4 regions of the Propioniciclava coleopterorum genome follow, and region 2 is predicted to be linked to each of the others. Evidence: riboswitches for the same ligand, from Rfam matches in the RefSeq annotation. Region 2 holds a riboswitch; each other region holds the start of a gene.

Evidence for each region. A riboswitch is a leader RNA that binds a small molecule or an ion and turns the genes downstream of it on or off. The one in region 2 is predicted to bind cobalamin.
Region 1: it holds a riboswitch for cobalamin, as region 2 does, so the genes downstream of both, G7070_RS09060 (ATP-binding protein) here and cobA (uroporphyrinogen-III C-methyltransferase) in region 2, are expected to answer to the same signal.
Region 3: it holds a riboswitch for cobalamin, as region 2 does, so the genes downstream of both, G7070_RS09035 (nitrite reductase) here and cobA (uroporphyrinogen-III C-methyltransferase) in region 2, are expected to answer to the same signal.
Region 4: it holds a riboswitch for cobalamin, as region 2 does, so the genes downstream of both, nrdH (glutaredoxin-like protein NrdH) here and cobA (uroporphyrinogen-III C-methyltransferase) in region 2, are expected to answer to the same signal.

Annotation. Positions count from the first base shown of each region.
Region 1 covers NZ_CP049865.1:1,888,330-1,895,684, reverse strand. The annotation lists gene cobN (cobaltochelatase subunit CobN) at 1-28, shown strand, start outside; gene cobF (precorrin-6A synthase (deacetylating)) at 25-846, shown strand; gene G7070_RS09080 (cobalt-precorrin-6A reductase) at 843-1,598, shown strand; gene G7070_RS09070 (helix-turn-helix domain-containing protein) at 1,891-2,268, shown strand; gene cobO (cob(I)yrinic acid a,c-diamide adenosyltransferase) at 2,273-2,887, opposite strand; gene G7070_RS17750 (vWA domain-containing protein) at 2,887-3,753, opposite strand; partial or broken gene G7070_RS09060 (ATP-binding protein) at 4,131-5,210, opposite strand; cobalamin riboswitch at 5,251-5,396, opposite strand; gene cbiE (precorrin-6y C5,15-methyltransferase (decarboxylating) subunit CbiE) at 5,426-6,646, shown strand; gene G7070_RS09050 (cobalt-precorrin-4/precorrin-4 C(11)-methyltransferase) at 6,657-7,355, opposite strand, start outside.
Region 2 covers NZ_CP049865.1:1,741,542-1,748,896, reverse strand. The annotation lists gene G7070_RS08420 (type II secretion system F family protein) at 1-107, opposite strand, end outside; gene G7070_RS08415 (type II secretion system F family protein) at 104-964, opposite strand; gene G7070_RS08410 (TadA family conjugal transfer-associated ATPase) at 961-2,373, opposite strand; gene G7070_RS08405 (CpaE/TadZ family protein) at 2,370-3,137, opposite strand; gene cbiB (adenosylcobinamide-phosphate synthase CbiB) at 3,134-4,951, opposite strand; cobalamin riboswitch at 4,998-5,124, shown strand; partial or broken gene cobA (uroporphyrinogen-III C-methyltransferase) at 5,226-5,956, shown strand; gene G7070_RS08385 (dihydrofolate reductase family protein) at 5,998-6,558, shown strand; gene G7070_RS08380 (hypothetical protein) at 6,626-6,835, opposite strand; gene G7070_RS08375 (Imm1 family immunity protein) at 6,777-7,355, shown strand, end outside.
Region 3 covers NZ_CP049865.1:1,879,857-1,887,211, forward strand. The annotation lists gene G7070_RS09005 (acetate/propionate family kinase) at 1-447, opposite strand, end outside; gene pta (phosphate acetyltransferase) at 581-2,644, opposite strand; gene G7070_RS09015 (deoxyribonuclease IV) at 2,783-3,571, opposite strand; gene G7070_RS09020 (ACT domain-containing protein) at 3,568-3,951, opposite strand; gene G7070_RS09025 (hypothetical protein) at 4,029-4,529, opposite strand; gene G7070_RS09030 (hypothetical protein) at 4,586-4,723, opposite strand; cobalamin riboswitch at 4,815-5,006, shown strand; gene G7070_RS09035 (nitrite reductase) at 5,066-5,980, shown strand; gene G7070_RS09040 (precorrin-8X methylmutase) at 5,977-6,642, shown strand; gene G7070_RS09045 (precorrin-2 C(20)-methyltransferase) at 6,687-7,355, shown strand, end outside.
Region 4 covers NZ_CP049865.1:2,179,856-2,187,210, forward strand. The annotation lists gene nrdE (class 1b ribonucleoside-diphosphate reductase subunit alpha) at 1-1,777, opposite strand, end outside; gene nrdI (class Ib ribonucleoside-diphosphate reductase assembly flavoprotein NrdI) at 1,705-2,178, opposite strand; gene nrdH (glutaredoxin-like protein NrdH) at 2,180-2,419, opposite strand; cobalamin riboswitch at 2,567-2,788, opposite strand; gene G7070_RS10420 (MBL fold metallo-hydrolase) at 2,836-3,666, opposite strand; gene G7070_RS10425 (thiamine pyrophosphate-binding protein) at 3,842-5,575, shown strand; gene G7070_RS10430 (TAXI family TRAP transporter solute-binding subunit) at 5,716-6,735, shown strand; gene G7070_RS10435 (TRAP transporter permease) at 6,735-7,355, shown strand, end outside.

The DNA.
Region 1 (7,355 bases), 150 kb from region 2:
CGAGGGCGACCTGGAGGAGGACGCGTGAGCGACGACCCACGGGGCGGCGAGGGATCCCCGGTTGCGGCGCACCCCCGATCGGCCCCGGCTGCGACGCACGCCCGATCGGCCCCGGTGGGCCCGATCCGGATCGTCGGGATCGGGATGGGTCCCCAGCACGTCACGCCGGAGGCGGCGGCCGCGCTGGCGGCGTCCGACTACGTGATCGCGGCGCGGAAGTCGGACGCGGACGGGCTTCTGGCGATCCGGCGGGCGGTCGTCGAGCCGTTCGGGCTGGCGATCGTCGCGGTGGACGACCCGCCGCGCGACCGCGACGACCCCGCCGACTACCCGGCGGCCGTCGCCGCCTGGCACGCCGCCCGGGTGGCGGCGTACGCGTCCGTGCTGCGCGCCCGGGGCGGCTCGGCGGCGTTCCTGGTGTGGGGCGACCCGTCGCTGTACGACTCCTCGATCCGGATCGTCGCGGCGCTGGCGGCCGAGCTGGGCGTGGACTTCGAGGTGATCCCGGGCATCAGCGCGCCGCAGCTTCTGGCCGCCCGGCACCGCATCGTGCTGCACCCGGTCGGGGCGCCGGTGCACGTCACCACCGGGCGGCGGCTGCCCGAGGCGCTGGCGTCGGGGCAGACGAACATCGTGATCATGCTGCTGTCCCGGCTGCCCTTGGACGGCCTGGCCGACTGGACCATCTGGTGGGGCGCCAACCTCGGCACCCCGTCGGAGGCGCTGGTGTCGGGGCGCGTCGCGGACGTGGTGCCCGCCATCGAGGCGGCCCGGGCCGCGGCGAAGGAGGCCGCCGGCTGGGTGATGGACCTGGCGCTGCTGCGCGCACCCGAGGCGTCCTCGTGAGCGGGGAGCCGCCAGCACCGGGCGTTCGGGTGTTGTTGCTGGGCGGCACAGGCGAGGCACGGGCGCTGGCGGCGGCGCTGGTGGAGGCCGGGATCGACGTCACCTCCTCGCTCGCCGGCCGGGTCGCCCGGCCGCGTCTGCCGGTGGGTGCGGTGCGGATCGGCGGCTTCGGCGGGGTGCCCGGGTTGCGCGCCGCGCTGGCCGGGTTCGACCTGGTCGTCGACGCCACCCACCCGTTCGCGCGCGGGATGTCCGCCAACGCGGCGGCCGCGTGCGCCGCCCAGGGGGTCCCGCTGCTGCGGCTGGAGCGTCCGGGCTGGGAGCCGCGTCCGGGCTGGCGCTACGCCGACGGCCACGAGGAGGCCGCCCGGATGGCCGCATCGCTGGGGGCGCGTCCCTTCGTCACCGTCGGACGCCAGGAACTCGCCCGGTTCGTGCCCGCCCTCCGCGCTTCGGCCGTGCTGGCGCGCGTGGTGGACGCCCCCGACCTGGAGTTGCCTGCGTCCTGGCGGCTGGTCACGTCGCGGGGCCCCTACACGCTGGAGGGCGAGCTGGCCCTGATGCGCGAGCACGCCGCCGACGTCCTGATCACCAAGGACTCCGGCGGCGACTTCACCCGCCCCAAGCTGGACGCCGCCGACGCGCTGGGCGTCCCGGTCGTCGTGGTGCGGCGTCCCGACCACGGAGACGGCGTGGAGACCGTGACGTCACCGGCGGACGCGCTCGCGTGGGTCCTGCGCCGGAGGGGCTGAGTCGCACGTCACCCACAGATCTCTAGAGGCCCCTTGTTGCGACATCCAGGGTAGGATAGACACGCTGCATGAAGCCGCAGAAGTACCGGGACGTCGTCGCGGTGCTGCGCGCGCAGGGCTGGGTGCTGCTGCGGACGGCCAAGGGCTCGCACGAGGTGTGGGGGCTCCCCGACGGCTCGGTGCGAACGGGTCGTGCCCCATCACCGGCAGGTGTCCGCCGGCGTGGTGCGCCAGATCGCAGCGCACCTGACTCAGGTGCCGGATGAATGGCTGTGAGAAGAGGGAGACGCTGATGACGACCTACGACGTCACCGCCACGCGCGAAGGCCGGTGGTGGGTGCTGACCGTCCCGGAACTGGGGATCGCCGCCCAGGTGCACCGACTGGACGAGGCGGACGAGGTGTCGCGGTCCGTCGTGGCCGCCTACCTCGACATCTGCGAGAGCGACGTGGCGGTCGACGTCTCCGTGCTGCTCCCCGAGACGACCGCCACCCTTCTGGCCGAGGCTGCCCGCGACGAGGACGCCGCCCGCTCCGCCCTCGCCGACGCGGGCGCCAAGCGCCGCTCCGCGGTGGTCTCCCTGCTCGAATCCGGCATGACCCAGCGCGAAGCCGCCCGGGTGCTCGGGCTGTCCCCGCAGCGGATCAATCAGCTGGTCAGCCGGCCCTAGTCACTCACCACTCGATGCCGCGTTGGCCCTTCTGGCCGGCGTCCATCGGGTGCTTGAGCTTGGTCATCTCGGTGGCCAGGTCGGCGGCCTCGATCAGCGCGGGGTGCGCGCGGCGTCCGGTGATCACCACGTGCTGGAAGCCAGGGCGCTCGCGCAGGGTCGACACCACGTCGTCGACCGAAACCCAACCCCACTCCATCGGGTAGGTGAACTCGTCCAGGATGAGCAGGTCGTGGGTCTGCGCGGCGAGCCGACGCTTGATCTCCTCCCAGCCCTGGGCGGCGGCCTCGGCGTGGTCGTCGGCGTCGCCGGACTTGCGCGTCCAGGACCACCCGGACCCCATCTTGTGCCACTCGACGGGTCCGCCCTCGCCGGTCTGGGCGTGCAGTTCGCCGAGGCGCTCCAGAACGGTCTGCTCGCCGATGCGCCACTTGGCGGACTTCACGAACTGGAACACCCCGATGCTCCAGCCCTGGTTCCAGCCCCGCAGCGCCAGCCCGAACGCGGCGGTGGATTTGCCCTTGCCGTCGCCGGTGTGGACCGCGAGCAGCGGCCGGTTGCGGCGCTGTCGGGTGGTGAGCCCGTCGTCGGGCACGGTCGTCGGCTGTCCCTGCGGCATCAGGCCGCTCCCTTCGTGCGGTTCGTGACGCGGCGGGACGCGGGGCGCGCGCCGGAGGCTGGTGACCCTGGTGTGGGGCCGAACGCGGCGTCGTGGCCGGGTGCGGCGTCGCGCCAGGCGTGGACGGCGCCGGTCAGCGCCTGGGCGCTCACCTCGTCGACGCCGACGTGCTCCGCGTTCAGCGCCGCGGCCAGCGTGCGGGCCAGTCCGAGCCGCAGCGGCCCCGATTCGCTGTCGATCACCACCGCGCTGACGCCCAGTCGGGCGATCCCGGACGCCGCCCGCCCGGCCCGCGCGAGGGCGTCCGGGCCGGCGTTGGCGCGGCCGTCGGTGACGACCACGAGCAGCGGACGCGTCCGCGGGTCCCGGACGCGCTCGCGCAGGATCACCCGCGCCGCCTCCTCCAGCCCCTCGGCCAGCGGTGTCCGGCCGCCGGCGGGCAGGTCCTCCAGCCGGGACGCGGCGATGTCGATCGAACCCGTGGGCGGCAGCGCCACCTCGGCGCCGGAGCGCCGGAACGTGACCAGCCCGACGCGGTCCCGGCGGCGGTAGGCGTCCAGCAGCAGCGACAGGATCGCGGTCTTCACCGCGGTCATCCGGCGCCGGGCGGCCATCGAGCCAGAGGCGTCCACGCAGAACAGGATGAGGTTCGCCTCGCGGCCCTCCCGGGCGGCGACGCGCAGGTCGGACGCCTCCAGCCGCACCCGGCCGCCGTCCGCGCGGCGCGCGCCCTGGTGCCGGGCGGCCGCGATCAGCGTCTCGACGAGGTGCAGCGATCCCGCCCCGGACGCCGCGGGCTCGGCCCCGATCCGGCGGCCCTGGGTCGAGAGCGCGCGGCTGCGGCGTCCCGCGCTGCCGGCGCCCATCCCGCGGACCGCGAACAGCCGGGGCGGTAGGGCGCGGCCGCGGTGACCGTCCTGTCCGGTCCGGCGTCGGCGGGGGCGTCCAGCGGCGGCGGGTCGAGGTCCTCGGGCGGGGCGGAGCCCTGGGGATCGGTCGCCGGCTGCGGGGCGTCGGAGCGTCCGGTCGGGTCGGAACCCTCGGGTGCGTCGGGGCGCCCGGGGGCGTCGGTCGCAGGCTCGCCGGACCCGTCGGTGTCATCGGCGGCCTCCTGACCGGGATCGTCCGGGCCGGGGTCGTCCGGGCCGGGGTCGTCCGGGCCGTCGGGCTCGGGCGGCAGGTCGTCGGGGTCGGGCTCGGGCTCGTCGTCGCCCAGGAGTCGGTCGAGCAGGTCCTCGTCGAGGCCGGGGGCGTCGAACGGGTTGCGGCGCCGGCGGTGCGGCAGGGCGAGCAGCGCGGCCTGCCGGATGTCGGCGCGCGTCACGGTGCCGCGTCCGGACCAGGCGGCGTGCGCGACCGCGGCGCGGGCTGTGACGATGTCGGCGCGCAGGCCGTCCACCTCGAAGCCGGCGCACACCCGGGCGATCGCGGCGAGCGCCGCCCCGCTGAGCGCCACCGAGCCGATTCGGGCGCGGGCGTCCCCGATCCGGGCGCTCAGTGCGGCGTCCTGCGGCGCGAACCGGGCGGCGAAGGCGGCGGGGCCGGCGTCGAAGGCGAGCCGGCGGCGCACCACCTCGACCCGGTGCCCCGGATCGCGCGGCGCGGCGACCTCCACCGTGAGCCCGAACCGGTCCAGCAGCTGCGGACGCAGTTCGCCCTCCTCGGGGTTCATCGTGCCGATCAGGACGAAGCGGGCGGCGTGCTCGACCGAGATGCCGTCGCGCTCGATGGTGGCGCGTCCCATCGCGGCGGCGTCCAGCAGGAGGTCGACCAGGTGGTCGTGCAGCAGGTTCACCTCGTCGACGTAGAGGATGCCGCGGTGCGCCCGGGCGAGCAGCCCCGGCTCGAACGTCACCCGCCCCGCCGACAGGGCGCTCTGCAGGTGGATCGACCCGAGCACGCGATCCTCGGTGGCGCCGACGGGCAACTCCACCAGCCGCACGGGCCGGGTGCGTCGCGCGCGTCCCGCGGCCGGCCATTCCGCGACGGGGTGGTCGTCGGACGCCGCCCCGCCGTGGTCGTCGCGTGCCGCCCCGGGACGCACGCCCGGGCCGGGCGACGGCGTGGCGGCGGGCACGTCGGGCGACGTGGCGGTGGGGTCGTCGGGGTCGATCGAGAACCGGTCCCCTTCGAAGACGTCGACGGGGGGCAGCACCGCGGCGAGCGCGCGGACGGCGGTGGACTTGGCGGTCCCCTTCTCGCCGCGGATCAGCACACCGCCGATCTCCGGGGAGATGGTGGACAACACCAGGGCCAGGCCCATGTCGTCGAGGTCGTCGGCCTCGCAGCCGACGATGGCCGAAAAGGGGTACTGCAGTGGCATGTGAGGCTCCCGCTCTGTCGCCAACCGGTCGGTCGTGGCGCGAGGCCGGTCTTCGGACTTGGCCGAGTCCCCTCCCGGGGCTCGGTTCACCGCAGCGGGCCTGTGCCGGAATCTCACCGGCTTCCCAGATTCTCCCCGTCGCGCGCGCTTCGCCGTCTCCGACGAACGTCACTTCGGGGCACCTCGTGCCGCCGCCCACGATAGCGTGGTGACCCGTGTTGAACCGCGTCGATCCCACCCGCCGGTTGACCGTGGTCGGGATCGGCGCGGACGGTCTCGCCGGGCTCCCCGCCGCGTCCCGCGCCCTCATCGAGGACGCCGATGTGCTGCTGGGCGCCCCCCGGCAACTCGCGCTCGTCCCGGAGGCCGCCGACCAGCGCCGCCTCACGTGGCCCTCCCCGCTGAAGGCGGGCCTGCCTGGCCTGCTGGCGAAGCTGCCGCAGGGCGACGTGGTGGCCGTCGCGTCGGGCGACCCGCTGGTGTCCGGCATCGGCGCGACCCTGGTCGAACTCCTCGGGGCGGACGCCGTCCGCATCGTGCCCGCCGTCTCCTCGGTGGCGCTCGCCCGCGCCGAACTGGGCTGGTCGGCCGCGGACACCGCCGTCGTCAGCCTCGTCGGGCGTCCGATCGGCCTGCTGGCCCGCGAACTCGCGCCCGGACGCCGCGTGCTCGCCCTGTCCGCGGACGAGACGACCCCGGCCGCCGTCGCCGCCCTGCTCGTGGGCGCGGGCTACGGGGCGAGCCGGCTGCACGTCCTGGGCGACCTCGGCTCGGCCGCCGCGTCCCGGATCGACGGGATCGCCGACGCCTGGTCGGCCCGCTCGCCGCGGCTGAACGTGGTGGGCATCGAGGTCGTCGGGCCGCACCGCCTGGGCTGGACGCCCGGTCTGCCCGACACGGCCTACGCCCACGACGGCCAACTGACCAAGCGCGACCTGCGCGCCTCGGCCCTGGCGCGGCTGGCGCCCACGCCCGGCGGGCTGCTGTGGGACGTCGGCGCCGGCGCCGGTTCCGTCGGCATCGAGTGGTTGCGCGCGCACCCGACGTGCCGGGCGATCGCGATCGAGTCCAACCCGGAGCGGGCCACACGGATCATGCGCAACGCCACCACGCTCGGCGTGCCGGGGCTGCGCGTGGTGCGCGGGGCTGCGCCCGAGGCGCTCGCCGGGCTCCCCGAGCCGGACGCGATCTTCGTCGGTGGCGGCGCGAGCGTCCCGGGTGTGCTCGACACCTGCCTGGCCGCACTGCGTCCCGGCGGGCGGCTGGTCGTCCACGGCGTCACGCTGGAGACCGAGATGCGGCTCGCCGGCCTGTTCGCCGAGCGCGGGGGCGAACTGACCCGCATCGGCATCGAGGTCGCCGCACCGCTGGGCTCCTTCACCGGCTGGACCCCCGCCCGCTGCGTCACCCAGTGGGCCTGGACCAAGCCCGCCTGAGCCGTTCCGGCTACCGGCGCTTGATGGTGCGGTCGCGGCGCGGGTCGTACAGGTAGGACTCCCCCGCCGAAGCCGGATCGAGCGTGCGGCCGACCATGATCAGCGCCGCCTGGCGCAGCCCGGCCGCCTCCACGGCGTCCGCGATGGTGGCGACTGTGCCCCGCAGGATCTGCTGCTCGGGCTGACTCACCCGGTGGGCGACGACGACCGGGCAGTCCGCCCCGACGTGCGGCGCCACCTCGGCCATCAGTTCCCGGGTGCGGGTGATCGCCAGGTGCAGCACGAGCGTGGCTCCGGTCGCGGCGAATGCGGCCAGGGCCTCCCCGCTCGGCATCGCGGTGGAGCGGGCCTGGGTGCGGGTGAGCACCACCGATTGGCCCAGCAGTGGCACGGTGAGTTCGCGTCCCACCGCGGCGGCCGCCGCCGCGTAGGCGGGGACGCCCGGCGTGACGTCCCAGGCGACGCCCGCGGCGTCCAGGCGACGGGCCTGCTCGTGGAGCGCGGAGTAGACCGACAGGTCGCCCGAAGCGAGCCGCACCACCGAGCGGCCCGCGCGGGCCGCGTCGACGATCCGGGCGGTGATCTGGTCCAGGTCGAGGTCCTGGGTGTCGATCAGCTCGGCGTCCGGGCTGACGTGCGCCAGGACGCCCGGGTCTAGGTAGGTGCCGGGGAACAGCACCACGTCCGCGGCCTCCAGCAGCCGGACCGC
Region 2 (7,355 bases):
CCGAGGGCGTCCGCCAGCCGCGGATGCTGGGGGCGGAAGGCGAGGACGCAGGCCACGAGCCCCAGCGCCACGAGGACGCCGGGCAGCACCATCGCCGCCCCGTTCATGGCCGGCTCCGCAGGATGCGGGCGCGCTGCCGCGGGATGGTCATGCGCCGCAGGCGCAGTAGCGAGCCGGCGTACAGGGCGACGAGCGCGACCAGGGCGACCTGCCCCGCCGGCGTCCCGTAGGGCCGGAAGAACTCGCGTCCGAACAGCGCCGCCGCGGTGAGCACGACCAGGGTGATGAGCGTGACCTGCCGGACGACGTACCGCGGCTTGGCGCGCTCCGCCTCCACCTCGCGCATGACCCGGAGCCGGTCCTGGATCGAGTCGGCGAGGGCGGCCAGGGTGGCGACGGCGCCCTGCCCGCCGCGCTGGACCGCCAGCACCAGGCTGGCGATCACCGCGTCGGCGTCCGGCGAGGCGAGGTCGTCCGCCATCGCGAGCAGTGCGGTCGGCGCCGGCCAGCGGTCGTCGAGGCGCTGCACGAGCCTGACCAACGGCTCGCGGAGCTGGTCGGGGGCGTTGCGCGCACCGGCGCGCAACGCGTCGGTGATCGACCGGCCCGCCCCCATCGTGGCGGCCAGCCCCCGCACCCAGCGATCGAGGGCCTCGAGCAGCTCCAGCTCGCGGGGAGGCGGCGAACGCAGCAGTTCGGGGATGCCGACCACGGCGACGGGGACGATCAGGAGCATGATCGGCCACCCGGTCCACAGGGTGACCGCGACGGCCGACACGGCCGCGAGAAGGAGCAGCACCCAGGTGCGCCGCGGCACGGCGCGGACGTTGTCCACAGTCTTCGTCCACAGACCTGTGGATGATGGGGACGCCGGCGTCTGCACCAGCACCCCCGCGGCGACGGCGGCCAGCACGACCGCCCCGGCCACGGCGAGGCAGACTCCCAGCACGCCGAGGGGGATCATCGACCCCTCCAGTCGGCCCAGAATGGCTCCAGATCGGCCCAGAGCCGGGTCTCCGCGTTGAGGGTCGGCGCCAGATCGGCGTCGTAGACACGGTGCGTGACCGGGCGGTCGTTCTCCAGGGCGCCGGTCAGGGCCACGACCTCGGACACCGCGCGGGTGCGGACACCACCGCGCCAGGTGTCGTCCTGCAGCCGGACGTGGACGATCAGCGCGACGTGGTGCGCGATCTGGCGGTACGCCTCCCCCACCGTCAGGACGCCGCCCTGGGCGACGCGCGCGGCCAGCCGGTCGATCGTGGAGTCCGCGGAATGCGAGTGGGTCGTGCTCATCGTTCCGGCTCCGGACTGCATCGCTTCGAACATCGCGCCCGCCTCCGCGCCGCGCACCTCGCCGACGATGAGGCGCGACAGGTTCTGCCGCAGCGCCTCGGGGATGAGCTCCGCGACGCTGAACTCGCCGAGGTGCCGCCCGTCGGCGACCTCCCCGAGCCCGACGCGCGCCTGCAGGGCCAGGATGTTGCGCCGGCCGGGCTGCAGGTGGGTGAGGAGTTCGTAGTCGGTCTCGAGGGTGCCGAAGCGCTCGTTCTCGGGGATCGAGGCGATCAGGGCCCGCAGCAGGGTGGTCTTGCCCGCGCCCTGGTCGCCGGCGATCACGATCGACTTGCGCCCCAGCACCGCGGCGTGGAGCAGGCGGCCCACCTCATCGGGCAGCATGCCGCCGTCCACGAGTTCGGGCAGGGTGATCGAGGTCAGGATGTGCTGGCGGATCGTGATCGAGGGCCGGTACGACAGGCCGAAGCCGATCGCGTGCAGGCGGTGCGAGTCGCCCAGGGCGAGCGTCATCGTCGGGTGGGCGTCGTCGAACGGACGCGGCGGGCTCACCGACTCGCCGAGGAAGCGCACCGCCTCCACGAGTTCCTCGTCGCTGTCCGCGACGGGCGGCAGCGCCTCGCGGTGGCCGTCGCCGTACTGTGCGACCACGCTGTCGTGGCCGTGGATCTCGATGTTCTCGGCGCCCGCGAGCTCGAACAGGGGCTGCATGCGCCCGAACCCGAAGATGGCGTCCTCCAGGGCGCTCGCGTAGCGCTGCTCGCGGTCGACCGTCCAGAGATCGCCGAGCCTGCTGCGCTCCTCGGCGTGCCCGCGGACGACCTCCCGCAGCACCGAGCGGGCCATCAGCCGGCGGTCGGCGTCGCCGAGCGGCACGCCCGTGCGCTCGGCGTGCTCGAGGGCCGCCTCTGCCACCTGGTCCGACGCCCGGCGCCGCAGGGCGACGACGAGGCCCCAATCAACCTCGTCCGCGGGCAGCGGCGCGACCACCCGTCGGGCCTCGGCGAGGGAGACGGTGAAGGCGGGGACCGCCTGCAGCAGCGGCACGTCGGCGAGCCTGCGCATCCCGGTCTCGGTCATGGCGCCACCCGGACTTCCTCGCGCCGGGTCGCCGCGTGCAGGCGGGTGGCCGCCCGTGCAAACGAGCGCGCGAGCGCACCGCGGGGCCAACGTCTACCCATGGACGCGTGGCCGGCGTGCAGGTCGTCGGCCGAGGCCGGGTCCCAGGCGATCTCCGCCAGCACCGGGACGCCGAACTGCTCGGCCACTTCGGCCGCCGGGTACGGACGCCCGGGCCCCACGAGGATCAGGCCGACCCGGTCGAGGGGCCCGTGGTCGAGCAGCGCCGCGAGGTGGAGCCGGGCGCCCGCCAACCCGATCAGCGACGTCCGGCACACCAGCGCGACCAGCCCGGCGTCCCGCAGCAGGGCCTCGGGCAGGCCGCGGTGGCCGGTGCGTCCGGCGTCGATGACGACGTCGCGGTCCTGGGCCGCGAACTCGGCGAGCAGTGGCTGCCACGCCTGGTCGAACAGGTCCACGGCGCCGAGGTGGCTGAACCCTGGGAGGAAGCCGCGACGTCCCGCGTCGCCCGGGGGCCCGGGGATCGGGCGAATCGCCCCGTCGAGGGCCTCCGCCAGCGGCGTCCGTTCCCGGTGCGCCTGCAGCACCGCCTCCAGCCCGGCCGTCGCCGCCTGACCCTGCAGGTAGCCCGCGAGCAGCGTCTGCGGCGCCGAGCGATCGGCGTCCACGAGGAGGCAGTCGCCGGGCCAGGCGAGCGTGAGGCCGAGCGCTGTGGTGGTCACGCCGGGCGCACCGCTGGCCCCGGCCAGGACCACGGCGCTCACCGGTTGCTCCCCTGCTGGACCAGCGAGATCCGGTCGGCGGCGGCCAATCGGCTGACGAGTTCGGCCTGCTCGGTGGGCACGTACAGGTCGAAGGCCAGCGAGCCGTCCGGCTGCGCCGCCGGGGCCGCGACCAGCGTCGCCGCAACGCTGGCCGGCAGGTCGGCGGGCGCGGCGGCCGCCTCGGGCAACGCCACCATCAGGAACGGCGTGCCCGGCCGCAGGTCTCCGCCCGGGAACCGGCCCGGGCTCAGCCGGACGCCCACGCGTGCCACGCCGGTCGGCTGGGCGGCCGCACCCCACGTTCCGTCGATCAGCAGCGACCCGGCGGGAATGTCGGTGATGGCCGCCTGGCCGACCACTTCCCCGATGCGGCGATCGGGCACGGTGCGCAGGTCGAGGCCCGATCCCACCTGCACAACATCGAGATCGGCGGCCGCCAACACCTCGCCCCGGTACACGGTGCGATTCACCCGAAGAACCGGCTGGGATTCGACCGCATTCAGATACACGAATGCGGACAACAATCCGCCCAGGCACACGGCCACCACGCCGAAGGCCAGCCAGGCGGGGCTGCGGCGCAGCCTCACGAGGGGTCGCGAAGGTGGCGAAGGGTGAGCATCCATGGGGGTGGGTCCTCGTCGTCCGGGGGTGTGGGACGAGCCCGACTCTAAGGAACGCCGCCCCTTTCGCGCCAGTTGTCCACCATTCGAATGTGGACAACCGCCGCATTTCCACGATTTCTGTGGATAAGTCGGAAGGGACTCACAACCACCCTGAAAGAATCCTGAGAAACCGCGATGGATCCCCGAATGCCTTGTGGCGGGGCAGATCCCGCCGGGGAAATCGCCTTCCTCAGCGCGGCCGGTGCCGCGGCCACAGCGCCGGCGCGAGGCGTCCGAGCACCGTGGCGGCGAGCGCGCCGGCGGACACCGCGCCCGCCAGCCGGGTGGCGCGCGGCACGTCCTCCGGGGTCGGCGGGTCGCCGTAGCCGAGTTCGCCGCGGTCCTCGACGACGCCCCCGTAGACGTTGCGTCCCCCCAGTCGCACCCCCAGGGCCCCGCGAAGGCGGCCTCGACCACGCCGGCGTTGGGGCTCGGATGCGCGGACGCCTGCTCCCGCACCGCCCTCACGGCGGCGGCGCGGCTCCCGCCCACCAGCGGCGCGCACGCCACCGCCAGCGCGCCGGCCAACCGCGCCGGCACCCAGTTGGCCACGTCGTCGACGCGCGCGGCGGCCCACCCGAAGCGCTCGTAGCGCGCGTTGCGGTAGCCGACCATCGCGTCGAGGGTGTTGATCGCGCGGTAGCCCAGCAGCCCCGGGACGCCGGCGACCGCGCCCCAGAACAGCGGCGCCACCACCGCGTCGGAGGTGTTCTCGGCGACCGACTCAACCGTCGCGCGGGCGATGCCGGCGGCGTCCAGGGTCGCCGGGTCGCGGCTGACCAGGTTCCGGACGCGCCCGCGCGCGGCGGTGATGTCGTCGGCCGCGAGGGCGTCCGCGATCGCCTCGGCCTCGGCCGCGAGCGAGCGCCCACCCAGCACGGCCCAGGTCGCCACCCCGGTCAGCGCGGCGCGCAGCAGCGGTCGCTCGCGCACGCAGCGCTCGGCGACGACGCCCAGGGCCACCGCGCCCCCGACGAGGACGGCCTCGTGCGCGGCACCCCGGACGCGGGAGTCGGCGTACCAGCGCTCCTCCAGCATCCCGGCGGCGCGCCCGAAGCCGGCGACGGGATGGAACCGGCGGGGGTCGCCGAGCGCCCGGTCGGCCAGCCAGCCCAGCAGCAGTCCGGCCGCGGTGGCGAGGGGGAGGCGCATGGCGTCGGCGTCCTTTCGGCCCGGGGAGTCGGGGGCGAGTGTGCCATACTGACGCCCGCAGCGACGTGCTGAGGAACTCCGGTGAGCGACAGCGATTCCGGGACGGTCCCGCCACTGTGAGCGGCCCCCACCAGGGCCGTGAGTCAGGAACTCGCCCCGCTGCCGAGCTACGCATTCGGGCGAGGAAACCTGAGGAGGCTCCGTGGCGCTTCATGCCCCGGTCCAGAACCATCCCGCGGCGGACGGCCGCACCGCTCCCCCCACGGCGACGCCTATGCGCGTCGGCCAGGTCGTGCTGGTCGGCGGCGGCCCGGGGATCCCGATCTGCTCACCGTCGGCGGGCTGCGGGCGCTGCGCGAGGCCGATGTCGTGCTGTACGACCACCTCGCCCCGGCGGCCTGCCTCGAAGAGTGCCGCCCGGGCGCGACGCTGATCGACGTGGCGAAGTTCCCGCGCGGCGCTCAGACCGCGCAGGACCGCATCAACGACCTGCTCGTGGAGCACGCCCGCACCGGCGCGACCGTCGTGCGCTTTAAGGGCGGTGACCCGTTCGTGTTCGGGCGCGGCAGCGAGGAGTGGCTGGCGTGCGCCGCGGCGGGCATCCCGGTGCGCGTCATCCCAGGGGTGTCGTCGGCGATCGCGGGGCCCGAACTCGCGGGCATCCCCGTCACGCACCGCGGCATCACGCAGCAGTTCACGGTCGTGACCGGGCACGTCGGACCCGATCACCCCGCCTCGACGGTCGACTGGGACGCCCTGGCCCGCTTCGCCGGGACGCTGGTCATCCTGATGGGCGTCAAGGCGCTGCCCGCGATCAGCGCCGGGCTGATCGCGCGCGGGATGGCCGCCGACACCCCGGCCGCGATCGTCGCCGACGCGGGGCTCCCCGGCCAGACGGTGGTCCGCGGGACGCTGGGGTCGCTGCCCGCGCTCGCGGACGCCGCGGGCGTCCGGCCGCCGGCGCTGACGGTCATCGGCGAGGTCGTCGGGCTCGAGCTCCCCTGACGCTCTGGCGCGGGGAAGCCGCGTGTGACAGCGTCGGACGCATGGGACGCATCATCTTCGACACCGCCACCACCCTCAACGGCTTCATCGCCGACGAGGACAACTCGCTGGCCTGGCTCTTCGCGGTCGAGAACGGCACCCAGCCCGACGAGGGCCTGTTCCCCGCGGACCCCGGCGTCATGGTCGAGGGCTCGACCACCTACGAGTGGGTGCTGGAGGAGTCCGACATCCTCGCCCACCCGGAGCGCTGGGCCGAGTTCCACGGCGAGCGTCCGTGCTTCGTCTTCACGTCCCGGACGTTGCCCGTCCCGCGGGGCACCGACATCCGGTTCGTGTCCGGCCCGGTGAGCGACGCGCTGCCGGCGATCCGGGAGGCGGCCGGCGACCGGGACATCTGGGTCGTCGGGGGCGGGGACCTCGCCGGGCAGTTCCTCGACGCGGACGCCCTGGACGAGATCGCGATCTCGGTTGCGCCGGTCGCCCTGGCGGGCGGCGCCCCGCTGCTGCCGCGGCGCGTGGAGTCCGACCGGCTGCGGCTGGAGTCGGCGACCAGGGTCGGCCAGTTCGCGCGGCTGGTCTACACGGTGCTTCCGCGGGCCTGACCGGCGCCGCGGCGTCCGCTCACTTCGCTGCGGCGTCCGCCCACCGGGAACCCGCCCAGCCGCGGCGTCACCATACCCAGCGGGCGGCCGCCTCCCAGGTGTCCTCGGGCGTGGCGTTGAACGCGATGGCCGCGCCCGGCGCGTGCACCCGCACCAGGTTGGTGACCCGCTCGAACAGCCCGTGCCCGCCGCGCGCCCAGGCATCGGCCGGCCGCGGGCTGGCCGCCCCGGGGACGGGTGCCGTAGCGTCGCAGTCCCGAGGCAGGAGGCCCGTCATGGACCAGACCCCACCCGAAGCCCGCTATGTCGCCGCCGGACACATCGAGGGGAAGGCCGCGCTCCAGGTGCGCGCGGCGGCGTCCTCGGGCGGCACGATCCACCACAACAATCCGTTCGGGACGTGCATCTACTGCCAGCAGCAGGTCCCGACCCTGCTGCCGGACGGCGCCCGCCTGACCGCGGAGCCGCCTGCGCAGGCGCGGCCCCGCAGCGCGTGGTGGTCCCCGCCCGGCCCCGTCACGATGGTGGGCAACGTCGCCGACCCGGCGTCCCACCCCGTCGCGACCGCGCAGTCACCGCACCCCGCCACGACGGAGTCGGGGCACCTGGGGATCCAGGCGGCGGGGCGAGGGTCGGTGCAGCCTCACGGCGGGCATCGGGCCGGCGAGCCGGCGCGGCACGAGGATGGACGCCCGCTCGACGTCTTCGACCTGGCCGGCTACCACCACGTGCCGGACGCCGCCGCGCTGGACGCGTTGCTGGCCGGCCGCGGAAGCGCCGACCACTACGAGATCTCG
Region 3 (7,355 bases), 140 kb from region 2:
GAAGAACGCCGTGTCGAACACCGCGACGTGCGGCACGTTCGGCAGCGCCTTCTGCGCGCCGCGGATGCCGGCGATGCCGGGCGGGTTGTGCAGTGGCGCGAGCGGGGAGAGCGCCTCCAGCGTGGCGACGACCGACTCGTCGATCAGCATGGTGCGGGTGAGCTTGTCGCCGCCGTGCACGGTGCGGTGGCCGACCGCCCGGACGTCGTCCAGGCTCGGGCCGTGGTCGGCGAACATCTGCACCATGGCCGCGAGCGCGAGGCTGTGGTTGCTGTACTCCTCGTTGGCGACGAACTCCTCGCCGTTCACCTTGTGCGTGAGGACGCCGACGTCCTGGCCGATCCGCTCGATGAGGCCGGACGCCAGCACCTCCTCGGTGTCGGCGTCGATCATCTGGTACTTGATGGAGCTCGAACCGGCATTGAGCAGCAGGATCGGCGTGGCCATGGTTCTCCTTCGTTCCGGACGCGCTCGCGCCCGACTTTCCTCCGGGCGGGGTCGCCCGGTTGCGTGAGGTTCTCCGCTCCGGGGTCGCCGGGGCGAAAGGGCCGGACGCCGCGGCGTCCGACCCCGGGGTGGCTCAGCTGTGCTGGGCCTGGATCGCGGTGATGGCGATGGTGTTGACGATGTCGTCCACCAGGGCGCCGCGCGACAGGTCGTTGACGGGCTTGTTCAGGCCCTGGAGGACGGGGCCGACCGCCAGCGCGCCGGCTGAACGCTGCACCGCCTTGTAGGTGTTGTTGCCCGTGTTCAGGTCGGGGAAGATGAACACCGTCGCCTGGCCGGCGACCTCCGAACCCGGCATCTTCTTCGACCCCACCGTCGGGTCGACGGCCGCGTCGAACTGGATCGGCCCCTCGACCTTCAGCTCCGGCGCCCGCTGCTTGACGATCTCGGTGGCCTCGCGGACCTTGTCGACGTCCGCGCCCTGGCCCGAGGTGCCCGTGGAGTAGGAGAGCATCGCCACGCGGGGCTCGATGCCGAACGCCCGCGCGGTGGCCGCGGAGCTGATCGCGATGTCGGCGAGCTGCTCGGCGGTCGGGTCGGGGTTGACGGCGCAGTCCGCGTACACGTCGACGCGGTCGGCCATGCACATCAGGAACGAGCCGCTGACGACGGAGACGCCCGGCTTGGTCTTGATGAACTCCAGGCTGGGCCGGATGGTGTTCGCGGTGGTGTTGACCGCGCCCGACACCATGCCGTCGGCCAGGCCGAGGTGCACCATCATGGTCCCGAAGTAGCTCGGGTCGGTCATCTTGTCGCGGGCCTGCTCGAGCGTGATGCCCTTCTTGGCGCGCAGCCGGGCGTACTCGGCGGAGAACCGGTCCACCAGGTCGGGGTCCGACATCGAGACGATCTCGGCGCCCTCGAGGGACAGCCCCAGGTTGAGCGCGCGGTTCTTCACCTCGGTGGCGTCGCCGAGCAGGATGATCTCGGCGGTGCCGCGCCGCAGCACGGTCGCGGCGGCCTCGAGGATGCGGTCGTCCGCCGACTCGGGCAGGACGATCCGGCGCTTGTCGTGCCGGGCCATCTCGGAGAGCTGGTACTCGAACATGAGCGGCGTCCGGATGCCGGCGCGGTCGACCCGCATCGCGGCGAGCAGCGCGTCGGCGTCCACGTTCTCGGAGAACAGCCGACGGCCGAGCTCGGTCTTGCGCTCGGAGCTCGTCATGGTGCCCTCGAGGCCGAACAGCTTCTCGGCGGTGGTGTAGGTGCCCAGGTCGGTGACGAAGATCGGGAGGTCCTGGCGGATGTTGGCGATGAGCTGCGCCATGGTCTCGGGGATCTCGTAGCCGCCGGTCAGCACGAGCGCGGTGAGCGGGGGGAACGCGCCGGAGCGCTGGGCGAGGATGATGCCCGGGATGATCTCGGTGCGGTCGCCGGGGGAGATGACGGTCGACTCGGGCTCGAGGCGCGCCAGCACGTTCGGCAGCGTCATCGCCGCGACGAGGACGCTCTGGCTCTCGTGGGTCATGACGTCGGTGCGGCCGGCGACCTGACGACCGTTGATGGCCTTCACCTGAGCGCCCAGCGTGGGCGCCGCCAGGACGGGGTGCGCCGGCAGCGTGCCGACCACGACGTCGGGCAGGGCCGCGCGCACGGCGTCCGCGTACGGGGTCTGGTCGCCCTCGGGGGTGCGGGTCGGGATGACCGCGATCACCTGGGCATGGTGCTTGTCGAGCAGGTCGACGGTGCTGCGCGCCAGCTGGGTGACCTCGTCGGGAGTCCGGTTCTTGGCCGACACCGCCAGGGCGATGGGAGCGTTCAGGTTCGCGGCCACGCGGGCGTTGAACTGCAGTTCCTGGGCGCCGAGGTTGTCGGTGTAGTCCGAGCCGAGGATCACCATCGTGTCGTAGTGCGCGGCGACCTCGTTGTAGCGCTGCAGGATGGTGGCCAGCGCCGCGTCGGCGTCGGCGCGGACGTCCTCGTAGGTGACGCCGAACGCCTCGTCGTAGTCCTCGTGGACGACCGGCTGGTGCACCAGCGTGGACAGGATCTGGTCGGGTTGATCGCCGCCCGTGATCAGGGGGCGGAACACCCCGACCGATTCGACCTCGCGCGTGAGCGCGTCCAGGATGCCGAGGGCGACCACCGACTTCCCTGTCAGGCCCTCCGGTGCGAGTACATAGATGCTCCGAGTCACGAGGGTCAGGCTACCGGTCGGACGCCGATCCGTGCGGCCCGAGGTGACCGCGATCTCCACGCAACGCCCCCGTTGCCCGGATGGCGGACCGGCGTCCCGCCCAGTGGGCAGGCCGGCGGGGTCGCTCCCCTTGTCGGATCAGAGTCGCGCGCGCAGCCACGCGATCTGGTCGGCGTGCGACACGTCTGCGGTCGGGGTCTCGAGAATGACCGGGGCGCCCGCCTCGCGGACGACCGAGACCAGGTAGTCGGCCTCGCACTCGCCGGCGCCCAGCACGGCGTGCCGGTCCGCGCCCGAGCCCGCGGCGTCCCGGGAATCGTTGAGGTGGACCAGATCGATGCGTCCGGTGATGCCCTTGATGGCGTCCACCAAGCCGTCGGGATCCAGCCCGCCGGCGTGCGCGTGGCAGGTGTCGAGGCAGAATCCGACGTTCTCGATGCCCTTGGCGTCGGCGATGGTGTCCCAGAGTCGGGCGATCCTCTCGAGCTGGCGGGCCATCGCGTTGGCGCCACCGGCGGTGTTCTCGATGAAGATCGGGACGGTCAGGTCCAGGCCCTCGATGGCCTTGCGCCAGTTGTCGAAGCCGACCTGGGGGTCGTCGCCGTTGTTGACGTGGCCGCCGTGCACGATGACGCCGCGGGCGCCGACCTCGGTGGCCAGCTTCACCTGCTTGGCGAGGATCTGCCGGCTCGGGATCCGGATCCGGTTGTTGGTGGTCGCGACGTTGATGACGTACGGCGCGTGGATGAACAGGCCCACCCCGGCCGCCTCGGCGTCCGCCTTCAGGCCGGCGGCGCCGCCCGGATGCGGGACGGCGTGGCCCTTCCAGGCCTGCGGGTCGCCCAGGAACGTCTGCGCGATCGGGAAGCCGTCGGCGTGCGCGGCGGCGATCGGGTCGTCGACGTGGCCGCCGATCTCGATGCTCATGCGCTCAGCCCGCCCAGCACGTCCATGGCCTCGTCGACGTGCGCGATCGGGACCAGGAGGTGGTCGTGGTAGAAGCCGGCGATCACGTTGCACGACAGCCCGACGCGGGCCAGCGCCGTGCTGACCGCGGCGGTGATGCCGACGGCCTGCAGCGACGTGTGCGCCTCCAGGGTGATCCAGCCGAACACCCCGTCGTAGGCGAGCCGATGCTCGTCGGCGATCGCCTGGTCCAGCACGAGCGTGGTGCCCTCGTCCTCGACGATGCGCGCGTGGAACGCGACGTCGGGCGGGTTCTCGCTGGTCACGTAGACGTAGGAGCCCTGCCGGACGTAGGGGCGCAGCGCGCCGAGGATCTCGTGCAGATCGGTCATTCCCGCCATGGCGTCAGTCTAGGGTGGCGAGCGCGCTCAGAGCCGCGGCACTCGAGTGCCGCCGGCTCCGACCCGGGGGACCGGGCTCAGCCGGCGACGCCGGAGGCGTCCGACCAGACGAAGGCGGGGACGGCCCGGATGAGCCGCCGGGCCGACTCCGTGTGACGTAGCACGGCGTCCGGGCCGTGGTAGCCGGTCAGGCCCAGGACGAGGTCGCGCCCGAAGAACTGCCAGGTCGCCTCCTTGGGCGGCAGTTCGGAGACGAGCGCGCGCACCTCGTCGGTGAGGATCGCGTGCGCCTGCCGCTCGTCGCTCGCCAGCACCCCCCAGCCCTTCGCGAAGGCGGGCGAGTCGGATGCCATCCCGCGCAGATCGAGGGCGACCCGGCCGCGCACGTCGAGCGGGGCGACGGCGGCCGGCAGGTCCAGCACGATCACCTGGCGGCGGCGGAACTGCTCCCAGACCACGGCAGCCTCGTCGACCGCCCACTCGGCCTCGAACGTCAGGAACGGGACGCCCTCCAGCGTGCCGCTGGCCACGTTGCGGGCCGAGTGCAGGGCGGTCGGCGTCCGACCCGCTCGCGGCACCGGGCCCTCCTCGAGGTTCCAGCGCTCCGCCAGATCGGGACGGTTCTCCTCGAATCTCAGCCCGTGCTCGGAGGCGAACCGCCGCCACGAGGCGGCGCGCCCTCGCGCCGCAGCGCGCGGACGGGCGTGTTGAGCAGCCATCCGGACAGCCGGACGAGCGCCGGCCCGCCGGCGAAGACCCTGAACGTGCGCATCCCTCGAACCTAACCGACCGCGTCGGCTGAGCCGAACGGTGTCCGGCCGGCTTGCCGAACAGCTGCGCCGCCCTCGCCGCGGCGTCCGCGGCGCTAGGGTGTCCGTGCCAGTCAAGCTCACGCGAGCCCAGGGAACCCGGTGCGAATCCGGGACTGACGCGCAGCGGTGAGGGGGACGGACGGGGCGTGCCGCGATGCGGCCACCACTGGGGCGGACGCCCTGGGAAGGTGCTCCGGCCGGACGATCCCGAGTCCGAAAACCTGCTGGCCCACGCGGGGAGCCCCGCGCGGTCACCGTCGGGCCCACGCGCAGCCAGCCCCCTGACCTGAACAGGTGGAACCATGTCCGTCCTCATCCGCGACCGCGCCGACCGCTGCCCGGGGATCCTGCGTCCGTGGCCCGCCGCCGACGGGCTGCTGGTCCGCGTCCGGCTCGTCGGTGGGCGCATCACCGCCCGCCAGCTGCGCGGCCTGAGTGTCGCGGCGACCGTTTTCGGCGACGGCTGCGTCCGGCCCACGACCCGCGCGAACCTGCAGTTGCGCGCGTTCCCGGGCACCGACGGCGTCCTGGACGCCGACGCGCTGGCCGCCATCGAGGCCAGCGGGCTGCTGCCCGCGCCGGCACACGACCGGGTCCGCAACATCACCGTGTCGCCGCAGACAGGCCTCGCCGGCGGCCGCGCCGACCTGCGTCCGCTGGCCGCCGACCTGGACGCGCAGATCGTCGCCAGCGACGTGCTGCCCGGCCTGCCCGGCAAGTTCGCGTTCGTGCTGGACGACGGCCGCGGCGACCTGATCGACCGGCCCTGCGACGTCGGCCTCGTCGCCCTGGACGCCGAGACGGTCCAGCTCCGCGTCGGCGAGCACTACGGGGCGGTCGTCCCGCTGGCCGCGGCCGCCCGCGAACTCATCGCGCTGGCTGAGCTGTTCTGCGCCGCCCGCGGCACCGGCCCGACCGCGCCCTGGCACACCTACGAGATGGCATCCCCCCTGGTCGCCCCGGTGGACCCCGACCCGCGCGTCCCGCAGGCCACCGGGCCGCTGCCGTTCGGTCCCGTGCCCGGCGGGCTGCACGCGCCGGTGGGCGATGACGGCCTCGACCCCGCCGACGTCGACGCCCTGCTCGCCGGCGTGGACGAGGTGGTGTTCACGCCGTGGAAGGGCGTCCTGATCCCGTCCCCCACGCAGGTGGCGTCCTCGACGCACGGTGGTGCGGCGCAGGCGGACGCCGGCGGCTCGGACGCGGGGCAGCGGTGAGCGGGCTGCGACGTCCGGCCCGGCGCTACCCCTACGTGGACGCAGGGGCGGACATCTACGTCGACTCGTTCGCGACCATCCGCCGCGAGGCCGACCTGACCGGCGTCCCCGCGGACGCGGAGAAGGTCGCCGTCCGGATGATCCACGGCTCGGGGCAGGTCGACCTGGCCCGCGACCTGGTCGTCCACCCGGGCCTGCTCGCCGCCGCCCGCGGCGCGCTGGAGGCGGGAGCGCCGATCCTGTGCGACGCCACCATGGTCGCCACCGGCGTCACCGCGTCCCGGCTCCCGGCGTCCAACGACGTGATCTGCCTGCTGAACGACCCACGTGTGCCCGACCTGGCCCGCGCGTTCGGCACCACCCGCTCGGCCGCCGCGGTCTCGCTGTGGGAGCCGATGCTCGCGGGCGCGGTCGTCGCCATCGGCAACGCGCCCACCGCGCTGTTCCACCTGCTGGAGCTGATCCTGGACGGCGGTCCGCGCCCGGCGGCGATCGTCGGCTGCCCGGTCGGCTTCATCGGCGCGGCCGAGTCCAAGCAGGCGCTGGTCGACCTGGCCGCCGACCACGGCATCGACATCCCCTACGTGACCGTGCTGGGACGCCGCGGCGGCTCGGCGATGACGTCGTCGGCTTTGAACGCGCTGGCCCAGGAGGCCGAGTGAACACCCCCGCGCCCCGCGAGCCCGGCGCCGCGCCTGCCACACCCGTGCCCGAGGCGGACCCCGAGACGGGCCGCGCGGCCGCGTCCGGGACGCTGGCGATCGTCGGCGTCGGTCCGGGCGATCCCGAGCTGATCACCCTCAAGGCCGCCCGGCTGATCGAGGACGCCGACGTGGTGGCCTTCCACGCGGCGCCCGGAAAGGCGTCCAACGCCCGCCGGATCGCGGCCCCGCTGTTCCCCGCGGGCGTCGTCGAGGAGGAGCTGACCTACCCCGTCACCACCGGCGCCACCGACCACCCCGGCGGCTACGCCGGCGCGATGGGCGCGTTCTACGAGGCCGCTGCCGCGCGCCTGGCGGACCACCTGGACGCCGGCCGCTTGGTCGTCCTGCTCGCCGAGGGCGACCCGCTGTTCTACGGGTCCGGGATGTACCTGCACGACCGGCTGGCTACGGCGTACGCGACCGCGATCGTGCCCGGGGTGCCCGCGTTCGCGGCGGCGACCGCCGCGGCGGCGTCCCCGCTGGTCAGGCAGACCGACGTGCTCACCGTGCTGCCCGGCACGCTGCCCGAGCCCGAACTGGCCCGGCGCCTGGCCGACACCGACGGGGCGATCATCATGAAGCTGGGCCGGACGTTCCCGGCCGTCCGCCGCGCGCTGGAGGCGTCCGGACGCCTCGACGGCGCGGTGTACGTCGAGCGCGCGTCGATGCCC
Region 4 (7,355 bases), 440 kb from region 2:
GCGGGATCGCCTGCAGGTTCTGGTTGTACAGCCCGTGCTGGGCGACGTCCGCGGCGAGTTCGGCCCAGTCGTGCGGCGTGGGGAGGTGCACGCCGGCGTCCGCGAAGAGCTGCGCGACCCGCGGCGTGGCCGGCGTCCAGTCGCCCCCGACGTAGCGGCGGAAGTACTCCCCGGACGCGTAGGTCGACCGCTCGAAGCCGTCGAACGTCTCGCCCCGTTCGCGCGCGATCGCGCAGGACGCCCGCACCGCGTGGAAGGCGACGGTGTAGAAGTACAGGTTGGTGAAGTCCAGCCCCTCCGGCGAGCCGTAGTGGATCGCCTCGCGCGCCAGGTACCCGTGCAGGTTCATCTGCCCCAGTCCGATCGCGTGGCTCATGGCGTTGCCGCGCTCGATGCTGGGCACGCACGCGATGTCGGACTGGTCCGAGACGGCGGTCAGGGCGCGGACGGCCACCTCCACGGTGCGGCCGAGGTCGCCTGAGTCCATCGCCCGGGCGATGTTGAGCGAGCCGAGGTTGCAGGAGATGTCCTTGCCGACGACGTCGTAGGACAGGTCGTCGTGATAGGTCGACGGCGTGGAGACCTGCAGGATCTCCGAGCACAGGTTCGACATCGTCACGCGCCCGTCGATCGGGTTGGCGCGGTTCACCGTGTCCTCGAAGACGATGTAGGGGTAGCCCGACTCGAACTGGATCTCGGCGAGCGTCTGGAAGAACTTGCGCGCGTTGATCTTCTTCTTGCCGATGCGGCCGTCGTCGACGAGCTCGTGGTACTTCTCGCTGATCGAGATCTCGGTGAACGGGACGCCGTGGACCCGCTCGATGTCGTAGGGGCTGAACAGGTACATGTCCTCGCCGGCGCGCGCCAGCTCGAAGGTGATGTCGGGGATGACGACGCCCAGCGACAGCGTCTTGATCCGGATCTTCTCGTCGGCGTTCTCGCGCTTGGTGTCCAGGAAGCTCAGGATGTCGGGGTGGTGGGCGTGCAGGTACACCGCGCCCGCGCCCTGGCGCGCGCCGAGCTGGTTGGCGTAGGAGAAGGAGTCCTCCAGCAGCTTCATCACCGGGATCACGCCCGAGGACTGGTTCTGGATCTTCTTGATCGGGGCGCCCGACTCGCGGATGTTGCTCAGCGACAGCGCCACGCCGCCGCCCCGTTTGGACAGCTGCAGCGAGGAGTTGATCGCCCGGGCGATCGACTCCATGTTGTCCTCCACGCGCAGCAGGAAGCAGGAGACGAGTTCGCCGCGCTGCGCCTTGCCGGCGTTCAGGAAGGTCGGGGTCGCCGGCTGGAAGCGTCCCGCCATGATCTCGTCGGTGATCTGCTCGGCCAGCGCGCGGTCGCCCGCGGCGAGGGTCAGGGCGACCATGCAGACGCGGTCCTCGAACCGCTCGAGGTAGCGGCTGCCGTCGAAGGTCTTCAGCGTGTAGGAGGTGTAGTACTTGAACGCGCCCATGAAGGTCGGGAACCGGAACTTCACCGCGTAGGCCCGCTTGAACAGCGACTTCACGAAGTCGAACCCGTAGGCGTCCAGGACGCCGGCCTCGTAGTAGCCCTCCTCCACCAGGTAGTCGAGCTTCTCCTTCAGCGAGTGGAAGAAGACGGTGTTCTGGTTGACGTGCTGCAGGAAGTACTGCCGGGCGGCGAGCCGATCGGCGTCGAACTGGATGCGGCCGTCCGCGTCGTAGAGGTTCAGCAGCGCGTTCAGCGCGTGGTGGTCGAGGCGGTGGACGTCGGCTTGGTCGGTGCCGGGGTCGGTGAGAACGGTGGAAGCCATGAGTGGAGCCCTTCGCGGACAGCCTCGACGTCGTCGGGCGTGCCCATCAGTTCGAACTGGTAGAGGTGGGGGACGCCGCACTTGGCGGCGATGATCGTGCCGGCGAGGCAGTAGGCCTCGCCGAAGTTGGTGTTGCCGGCGGTGATGACGCCCCTGATCAGGGCGCGGTTGTCGACGTCGTTGAGGAAGCGGATGACCTGCTTGGGGACCGCGCCGCCCTGGTTGCCGCCGCCGTAGGTGGGGACGACCAGCACGTAGGGTGCGGCCGCCCGCAGCGGTTCGTCCGAGCCGCGCAGCGGGATCCGGGACGCGGGCAGGCCCAGCTTGGACACGAAGCGATGGGTGTTCTCCGAGGTGGAGGAGAAGTACACCAGCCGGACAGCGGCCTGGGCGGCCGCCACGTCAGGCCGCGGCGACGCGTGCGGCCGCCGCCTGGATCCGATCCGGACGGAACCCGGACCAGTGCTCGTCGTCGGCGACCACGACCGGCGCCTGCTGGTAGCCCAGGGCCAACACCTCGAGGAGCGCGGCCTCGTCCGCGGCCAGGTCGACGACCTCGTAGGCCAGGCCGAGCTTGTCCAGCGCCCGGTAGGTGGCCGTGCACTGCACGCAGGCGGGCTTGCTGTAGATGGTGATGCTCACGTGAGGGAGTCCCTTCCGTCCGATCCGTCGCGAAGTGGGTGTGCCTGCGCAGCCGACGAAAAGGGGTGGGACCGACGCGGACCGGAGGGTCCGCCGCGGCGCAGCCCTCCCGCGAGGCCGAGCAAACGGGCGCCCGGGCGTCCGGGGACGCGTCGGGCGGCAGAGGCAGGTCTTCGGACTCGTGGGCTGGGACCGGCTGTACGTGCCGGTCGGTCCTACTGGCCGTCGCTTCCCAGGACGTGGCGTCCCAGTGCTGTTGACGGCGGTCGTTCCCACTCACCGCTGCGGGGCAGTTCCGGACTCTCACCGGATTCCCTCTTGCGACGACCCACCTGGCTGGTGGGCCGAACCGCTGCGTCCGCCACTATATACGGAAAATCACACGGCTGTAACCCCCACATCTAGTGGGCGGGGGCTCAGGTGGCGTCGTCGAAGGCGCCCGTCACCCAGCCGATGTGGCGGGCAGCGGACGCCGCGACCACCCGGTCGGCGTCCTCGGTGATGGCGTTGGCGAAGTTGGACCAGAGCCGGGAGTAGCTGCGCTCGCCCAGCGTGGCGAGCATCCGCTCGACCGTCGAGCCCGACAGCGGGATCCGATTGGGGTAGCTGCGCATGAAGCTCACGCTGCTGCGGTCGGGGTTGGCCATGATCGTGTCGCCGGCCAGCAGGACGCCGCGGCCGTCCGCGCCGGACGTCCAGTGCAGGACGAGGCTGCCCGCGAAGTGGCCGCCGAGCGTGACGATCTCGGCGTCCTCGGCCAGGCGGTGGGCGCCCTCGATCTCCACCAGGCGCTCGTCGCGCCGCTGCACCCAGCCCGCGTCCGGACGCGAAATCAGCACCGGCGCGTCGTCCAGCGCCCGCGACCAGGCGACCTGGGCGCCGTACATGTGCGGGTGGCTCGCGACCACCGCGATCACCGGGCCCAGGCTTTCGATGAACCCGACCGCGCCGCGGTCGACCAGGCCGATCGGGTCCCACAGCACGACCCCGTCCGCCGTCCGGATCACCTGCATCGTTTGACCGATGCCGACGTCGGACGCGGTCACGCTCCACTGTCGCTCGTCCACCTGGCCGACCGTCACGACCGAGCGCGCCGCGAGATCCGCCTGGGTCGTCCACGCCTGCCCGGACGCGGGCACCCACTGCCGCTCGTCGGCGCAGATCGGGCAGACCGCGGGGAGCGGCGTCGTCGCCTCCACCCCGCAGGTGGCGCAGCTGATGAGGTCCGGTTCGAACGTGGTCGCCATGGTCGCTCCTCGGGTCGTGCCTCGAGGCTAGGCCCGATCCCGCGCAGGCGGAACCCCGCCGACCCGCCTCGGGGGCGGTGCCGATCCCGGCAAGACGGACCATTGACCGCCGAACAACTCGTATGCATACTTGCATGCAAACAACGGCGTGACACCTCTGGAGGACGAGAACAACATGAGCGAGACGGGCGCGGAGCTGCTGGTGGCATCCCTGGGGGCAGCCGGGCTGACCACCATCTTCGGGGTCCCCGGCGATACGGGGGTCGCGTTCTACGACGCGCTCGAGTCCAACACCGCCGGGGTCCGGCACGTGCTGGCACGCGACGAGCGGCACGCGGCGTTCATGGCGGACGCCTTCGCCCGCGCCACCGGACGCATCGGCGTCGTCGAGGTCTCCTCGGGCGGCGGGGCGACGTTCGCGGTCGGCGGCCTGGGGGAGGCGCGCGCGTCCGGCATCCCGGTGCTCGTGCTCACCTCCGACATCCACCGCGCCAGCCGCGGCACCGGCGCGCTGACCGAGATCCACCAGCCCGACCTGTTCAAGGCCGTCAGCAAGCGCGTCATCTCGGTGGACGCCGCCGCGGACATCCCCGCCGCCGTCGCCGAGCTCGCCGCGGTCGCCGTCGCGGGCCGCCCCGGCCCCGTCGTGCTGATCGTCCCCGAGGACGTCTACGAGCAGCCAGTCGACCTGGCCGCCGCCGACCTCGCCGCGCCCGCCGCGGCCGCCCGCACCACCCCGGCGGAGCGGACGCCCGCCCCGCAGGACGCCGTCGAGCGGGCCGCCGCCGCGCTCGCCGCTGCGCAGCGTCCCGTGATCTTCGCCGGCTCGGGCGTGCACGCCTCCGGCGGCTGGGAGGCGCTCGCCGACCTGGCCGAGCGGGCGGCCGCGCCCGTCGCCACCACCATCCACGGCGTCGGCGTCCTGCCGGACGCGCACCCGTGGCTCCTGGGCACCTGCGGCAACAACTCGGGCCTCAGCGCCGTCAACGCGCACCTGGCCGACGCCGACTTCGCGCTGTTCGTCGGGACCCGCGCCAACGCGACCGACACCAACGGCTGGACGACGCCGCCGCGCGCCATCCCGACCGCCACCATCGAGATCGAGGACGCGCGCGTCGACCGCAACTACCCCGACACCATCGGCCTGCCCGGCGACGCGGCGACCGTGCTCGCCCAGCTGGCCGCGGCGGTCGCCGAGGCGGCCCCCGACGTCCGCGCGGCGCGGGCCCGCGCCGCGGCCCAGGTGCGCGACGCGTGGCGCCACGAGGACTCCGGCACGCGCCCCGGCAGTCTGCCCGCCGGCATGATCGACGCCCCCGACGTGGTCACCGCCGTCGCCGAGGCGCTGGTCGGCACCCCGGCCGTGGCGGTCGCGGACCCGGGCACCCCGACGCCCGCGGTCACGATCTACTGGCCCAACGAGCGGGCGGGCCGCGACGTCCTGATCCCGCGCGGGCACGGGCCGATGGGGTACGCCATCCCGGCCGCCGTCGGCGCCTCCTTCGCGCGTCCGGGCGACCCGATCGTCGCGTTCACCGCCGACGGCAGCCTGGCCATGGCGTGCGGCGAACTGGAGACGGCCGTGCGCTACGCGCTCCCCATCCTGTTCGTGGAGCTCGACAACCGCTCGCTGGGCTGGATCAAGATGCTGCAGCACCTGTACGAGGGCGAGCGCTACTTCGGCGTCGATCCCGGCCCGATCGACGGCCCGGCCCTGGCGCGGGCGTGCGGGATGCGCGGCGTCCACGCGGCCACGGTCGAGGATCTGCGCGCCGCCGTGGAGGCGTTCGCCGCCGACCGGCTCCCGACGTACATCGCGGTCCGGGTGCCGCACATGATCGACCGCGTGCCGCAGGTTCCGGCCTGGCACGCCGCCTTGGCGGGCGACTCCGAGCGCCCCGTCTACTAGGTTCACCCGGTGGGGCGGCGGAAAACGCTGTCCCACCGCGGATGGCCGGCGCGCGGGGAGGTTCCCGCGCGGCGGTCCCGGCGCCCTTCCGCGACGCCGACCAGGCTTTGCCGACCCTCGACGATGAGAGGAATCCTCCGATGACGACCACCGCATCCACACCCGCTCAGGTGAACCGCCGGCGCCACGGCGCACCCGCGTGGATCATCGCCCTGTTCACAGCCCTCGCGCTCGCACTGGCCGGCTGCAGCGCCCTCGCGGACGGCGAGCCCGGCGCCCCGGGCCAGCTCGACGCCATCTCGGTCGCCGGGGCGGGCCCCACCAGCACCTGGTACCAGTACGGCGCCGCGATCTGCCAGCAGGTCACGACCGAACTGGGGGCCGCCTGCACCCCGACGCCGTCGACCGGCGTCGTGGAGAACATCCGCACCGTCGGGGAGGGCAGCGTGACGATGGCGTTCGGCCACCCGAACGTCCTCGCCGACGCCGCCGCGGGCAAGGGCCAGTTCAGCGCGCCGGTCACCAACCTGCGCTCGCTGGTGGCGACCTACCCGTTCGCGCTGCACGTCGTCACCCTCAAGAAGAGCGGCATCACGACCCTGGAGGGCCTGCGCGGCAAGCGCCTCGGCGCCGGCCCGGGCGGCAGCGTCGACATCGAGTACTTCCAGGCGATCCTGGACGCCGCGGGCATCCCGCTGGCGGACCTGCAGACCCGCCAGTTCGACCTGAGCGCCCGCGTCGGCGCGCTGCGCGACGGCAACGTGGACGCCATCGTGGCGCTCGGCGGCGCGCAGGCCGCGTCGATCCAGGAGCTCGCCGCGACCGCCGAGATCTCCTACATCCCGATCCCGGCCGACATCCTGGCCAAGGTCAACGCCGCGCAGCCCGCCTTCACCGCGGGCACCATCCCGGCCGGCACCTACAAGGGCGTGGACGCCGACGTCCCGGCCCTGTTCGGCTTCGGCGTCCTGTTCGCCCGGGAGGACCTGCCCGAGCAGGCCGCCTACGACATCACCCGCCTGGTGCTGGAGAAGCACGACGCGATCGCCGAGGCCGTCCCGGCCGCGAAGGAGACCACCAAGGAGACCGCCGGCAACGTCCCGATCGACCTGCACCCGGGGGCGGCGCGCTACCTCAAGGAGATCGGGGCGGTCAGCTGATGTCGGGCACCCAGTCCCCGGCGGAGGTGCGCGGCGCCGACCTGGTCGAGGAGACCCCGCAGGAGGCCGCCGCCGCGCGCAAGCCCTGGGTGAACGCGCTCGTCGTCGCCGCCAGCGTCGGCCTGGCGCTGTTCCAGCTCGCCACCGCCGTCTTCGGCGAACTGGAGGCGCTGTCGCAGCGTCCCATCCACCTGGCGTTCGTCTTCGTCATCGGGTTCATCGTCGCCCGCGGCCGGCTGCCGCTGCCGCTGCGGCTGCTCGCGGCCACGGCCGGCGTGGTCAGCACCGTCTACCTCGTGACGATCAGCGGCGACCTCGCGTCCCGGATGGGCCGCGGCACGCCGCTCGACCTCACCATGGGCGTCCTGTGCATCCTCGCCACGCTCGCGCTGGGCTGGGTCGCCATGGGGCCGGCGCTGAGCATCATCGCGTCGCTGTTCCTCGCCTACCAGTTCTTCGGGTTCTGGCTGATGGGCCCGTTCCGGCTCGCCCGGTTCGACCTGTCGCGCGTGGTGTCCTACCAGTACCTCACCTCCGAGGGCCTGTTCGGCATCCCGCTGGGCGTCATGGCGAGCTTCGTGTACCTGTTCCTGCTGTTCGCATCCCTGCTGAAGGTCAGC